DNA from 2 places in the Pseudomonas sp. H3_D04 genome. Region 2 is predicted to be linked to the other one. Evidence: riboswitches for the same ligand, from Rfam matches in the RefSeq annotation. Region 2 holds a riboswitch; the other holds the start of a gene.
The links. Region 2 has a riboswitch for cobalamin ahead of cobO (cob(I)yrinic acid a,c-diamide adenosyltransferase). Riboswitches for the same ligand answer to the same signal wherever they lie in the genome.

Region 1 (2,383 bases), 1.0 Mb from region 2:
GCAGGTGCATGGCTTAAACGCTGAGCGCGGCGCGCAATTGCGCTTCAAGCAGCGTGGCGTCCAGCTCCTGACCGATCAACACCAGACGCGTGTTGCGCGCTTCATCGATGCCCCACTGACGGTCGAAGTGCTTGTCGAAACGTGTGCCCACGCCCTGAATCAGCAAGCGCATCGGTTTGTTCGGAATCGCCGCGAAACCTTTGACCCGCAGGATGCCGTGCTGGACCACCAGTTGGGTCAACGCGTCCAGCAGCAGGCTTTCGTCGGCTTGGGGCAATTCGATGGAAATGGAGTCGAAGGCGTCGTGGTCGTGATCGTCTTCACCTTCGTGGTGGTGATCGTGATGGCTGTGACGGCTGTCGATGTGTTCTTCGGAACCGGCACCGAGACCGATCAGCACGTCCAGTGGCACGCGGCCGCTGCTGGCTTCGATGACTTTGACGGCCGGTGGCAGTTCTTCGGCGACTTCCAGGCGCACCCGGGCCAGATCTTCAGGGCTGATCAGGTCGGCCTTGTTGAGGATCACCAGGTCGGCGCTGGCCAGTTGGTCGGCGAACAGCTCGTGCAGCGGCGATTCGTGGTCCAGGTTCGGGTCGAGTTTGCGCTGGGCATCGACCCGATCCGGGAACGCGGCGAACGTGCCAGCGGCGACGGCCGGGCTGTCCACCACGGTGATGACCGCGTCAACGGTGCAAGCGCTGCGAATTTCCGGCCACTGGAAGGCTTGCACCAGCGGTTTTGGCAGGGCCAGGCCCGAGGTTTCGATGAGGATGTGGTCGAGATCGCCGCGACGGGCGACCAATTCGCGCATCACCGGGAAGAATTCTTCTTGAACGGTGCAGCACAGGCAACCGTTGGCCAATTCGTAGACGCGGCCGTTGGCCTCTTGTTCGGTGCAGCCGATGGTGCACTGCTTGAGGATTTCGCCATCGATGCCCAGCTCGCCGAACTCGTTGACGATCACCGCAATGCGGCGGCCCTGAGCGTTGTCGAGCATGTGCCGCAGCAAGGTGGTTTTGCCCGAGCCGAGGAAGCCGGTAACGATGGTGACGGGGAGTTTGGCCAGTGTTTTCATCGGATGCCCTTTGGCAAGGTGGCGGGCATACGGGACGACAATCGCTGCGACGGATGCGCGCGCGGAAGAGTTCGCCACCGGATCACCCCGCCCGGTTGTAGTGAGAATCTGTGTCGAGGCAGGTCTCCTGGCTGACGGTGTGCCGGTCGATGGACCTGGCATTCGCTGCGCCTTCCCGCGAACCCGTTGCACAGGGTTTGCAGTGGCGTGGCAGCGAACATCACCGTTCACAGTTGCGGGGGCAGCCGCGGCATCGACCGCGTTCCCTTCTTAGCTTCGGCAAATGCCGAAGAACCTCGAAAGCGCAAGGCTACGCATGGTGTGGGGGCGGGTCAATGTCTTGTGGCGCTCTCACCGGCGCCTTCGCGGGCACGCCTCGCTCCTGCGGGACAGCGGTGCGTTTACAGGAGCGAGGCGTGCCCGCGAAGAATTCACCTAGCTATCGAATGAGAACCCATGCCAATTGACGTCAAACCCCCGCCCATGCTCTCCTACACGCCTTGTTACGGGTGCCCTTCACAGGGTGAAACGGGAAACCGGTGAATCATGTGCTTTACTCCAAGCCATGTCAGTCCGGTGCTGCCCCCGCAACGGTAAGCGAGCGAAGCGTCAGATCCACTGTGCCAGCAGTTCGGCATGGGAAGGTGATGCTTGCAGGTTCAGGCGCAAGCCTTGACCCCTCGTGAGCCCGGAGACCGGCCCGCAACACAAAGTGACCTTTACGTCACTGAATAACAAACCCGCGGTGGGCGGGCGCTGTTTGAACCTCTGCGCGCCCGACTCGCAGGGGTCTTCCATGCGCTCTATTCACCCGCTGACAGACCAGAGGGATGCGCCATGTCGATCATCAGCAGCACCGACCACAGCACCGCCAGTACCACCACAACCCTGAGCCAACGCCTGACCGCCGCCGTGTGTGCGTCGATCCTTGGCGCGTGCCTTGTGTATTTCGCTGGGTTCTCGCACATCGAAGCGGTGCACAATGCCGCGCACGACACCCGTCACAGCTCTGCCTTCCCGTGCCATTGAGACCTGTCGACATGATCAAGCGTATTGCGCAAACCGCAGGTTTCACAGGGCTGCTGGCCGCTCTGCTGCTGACCCTGCTGCAAAGTTTCTGGGTCTCGCCGCTGATTCTGCAGGCCGAGACTTACGAAAAATCCGAGCCGGCCGCTGTTGAAGTTCACGAACACGCCGCCGGTGCCGCCGCTCACACTCACGACGCCGAAGCCTGGGAACCGGAAGACGGCTGGCAGCGCCTGCTGTCGACCACGGGCGGTAACCTGGTGGTCGCCGTCGGTTTCGCCC
Region 2 (2,383 bases):
TCCGGGGTCGCGCTCTGTTGGGCCTTTTGTGGCGCAACGAACAGGCAGCCGAGTTTCAGGTCGCTGGCGTAGCTGATGCGTTTGGCGTCGCTGGTGATGTCCTGCAGCGCCTGGCTCAGGTTCAGGCTGTTGACCTTCGGCCAGCGTTGAGTGGCCTGAAGGTAGGCGCGTTCTTCGGCGGTGGCGATAAACAGGTCGGCGCGGCTGTTGCGTTCGCCTTCTTCGTTCTGTTTACGGGTCGGCGTTTGTTGCAGCGTGACCATTTCCGCCATCCAGGCCGCGGCGCAGAGCAGGCCAAGGTTGGCTTTCTCGTCGTACCAATAAGGCGTGTCGTTATCGCCGCGCACGGCGTTAAAGCGGTCGATACAGTCAAACCAGCGTTCCAGCACCGGTCGCAGGAATTCCAGCTTCGGATTACTGATGATCATGCCTTGCATGTCGCTCACCCTTGTAATTGTGTTGTTGGGTTTATGGCGCTTTGATATCACTGCTGGCAGTATGGCGCAAGATTGACGTCAGGTTATTGATGGGCGGCAGTCTATCGAGAATCCGTGCCCTGTCTTCAATTGACGCTCCCCCCCAACCCTCTAACCTTCGCGGCTTGTTTCAGGTGCTCTGTGGCGAAGCCGACAGAGTGAAACAGGGAAGCCGGTGAGTGACTCTCTTCAAGCGACGAAGAGTCATGATCCCGGCGCTGCCCCCGCAACGGTAAATGAGTAAAGACTGCGTCTTGAGCCACTGTGTCGACTGTCGATATGGGAAGGCGCGCAGTCCGGCGCAAGCCGCTCATGAGCCCGGAGACCGGCCTGATTCATCCAACGGCATCACGGTGGGCGATGCCAGGCTTGTTGCCGTCTATTCTTGTGCCTGCCCGCCGTTATCCAGCCTCAACGGAGAGCTCCCCATGACTGATTCCCCTGATCGTGACGAACGCCACCTGGCGCGCATGCAGCGCAAAAAAGCGGTGATCGACGAACGCATCGCCAACTCCCCGAACGAGTGCGGTCTGCTGCTGGTGCTGACCGGCAACGGCAAAGGCAAGAGCAGCTCGGCCTTCGGCATGCTCGCCCGGTCCATGGGCCACGGCATGCAGTGCGGCGTGGTGCAGTTCATCAAGGGCCGTAACAGCACCGGCGAAGAGCTGTTCTTCCGCCGCTTCCCGGAGCAGGTGCGTTTTCATGTGATGGGCGAGGGCTTCACTTGGGAAACCCAGGACCGCCAGCGTGACATCGCCGCCGCCGAGGCCGCATGGGCGGTGTCCCAGGAACTGCTGCGTGACCCGTCGATCGGTCTGGTGGTGCTGGATGAGTTGAACATCGCCCTCAAGCACGGCTACCTCGACCTCGATCAGGTACTCAGTGATTTGCAGGCGCGTCCGCCGATGCAACACGTGGTGGTCACCGGTCGCGGCGCCAAGCCAGAGATGATCGAACTGGCCGACACAGTCACCGACATGGGCGTGATCAAGCACGCGTTCCAGGCCGGCATCAAAGCGCAAAAAGGCGTCGAGTTGTGAGCCGCACTTTATGAATAGTCATCGTCATTGCCCGGCGGTATTGATTGCCGCGCCGGCCTCCGGTCAGGGCAAGACCACCGTCACCGCCGCGCTGGCCCGTTTGCACCGCAATCAGGGGCGCAAGGTCCGCGTGTTCAAATGTGGCCCGGACTTTCTCGACCCGATGATTCTCGAACGCGCCAGCGGTGCGCCGGTGTATCAACTGGACATGTGGATGGTCGGCGAGCAGGAAAGTCGTCGTCTGTTATGGGAAGCGGCCGGGGAAGCCGACCTGATCCTGATAGAAGGCGTCATGGGCCTGTTCGACGGCACGCCGTCCAGTGCCGACCTGGCGCGGCACTTCGGTGTGCCGGTGCTCGGCGTGATCGACGGCACGGCCATGGCGCAGACCTTTGGTGCGTTGGCGTTGGGGCTGGCGAAGTATCAGCCGGACTTGCCGTTTGCCGGTGTACTGGCCAACCGCGTGGGCACGCTGCGTCATGCGCAATTGCTCGAAGGCAGCCTGACGGAAGGCTTGCGCTGGTACGGCGCCTTGTCGCGGGAAACCGCGATCGAATTGCCCAGTCGGCACCTCGGTCTGGTCCAGGCCAGCGAGTTGAATGATCTGGACCTGCGCCTCGATGCGGCGGCCGAATCGCTGGCCAGCAGTTGCGATGTGGCGCTGCCGCCTGCCGTGGAGTTCGCCGGGCCCGACGTGATCGCCGCCGAGCCTTTGCTTAAAGGCATCCGAATTGCCGTGGCCCGTGATGAAGCGTTTGCCTTCACCTACGGCGCGAGCCTGGACTTGCTGCGGGCCATGGGCGCCGAGTTGCTGTTCTTCTCGCCGATCCGCGATGCTGATCTACCGGAAGCTGACAGCCTTTATCT

Region 1: it holds a riboswitch for cobalamin, as region 2 does, so the genes downstream of both, cobW (cobalamin biosynthesis protein CobW) here and cobO (cob(I)yrinic acid a,c-diamide adenosyltransferase) in region 2, are expected to answer to the same signal.

The regions. Positions count from the first base shown of each region.
Region 1 is NZ_CP162801.1:2,211,929-2,214,311, reverse strand. Features, by position in the region: gene cobN (cobaltochelatase subunit CobN) at 1-10, opposite strand, end outside; gene cobW (cobalamin biosynthesis protein CobW) at 14-1,075, opposite strand; cobalamin riboswitch at 1,176-1,389, opposite strand; cobalamin riboswitch at 1,566-1,793, shown strand; gene AB4N91_RS10400 (CbtB domain-containing protein) at 1,913-2,104, shown strand; gene AB4N91_RS10395 (CbtA family protein) at 2,116-2,383, shown strand, end outside.
Region 2 is NZ_CP162801.1:1,166,090-1,168,472, forward strand. Features, by position in the region: gene AB4N91_RS05605 (hypothetical protein) at 1-437, opposite strand, end outside; cobalamin riboswitch at 592-824, shown strand; gene cobO (cob(I)yrinic acid a,c-diamide adenosyltransferase) at 905-1,516, shown strand; gene AB4N91_RS05615 (cobyrinate a,c-diamide synthase) at 1,527-2,383, shown strand, end outside.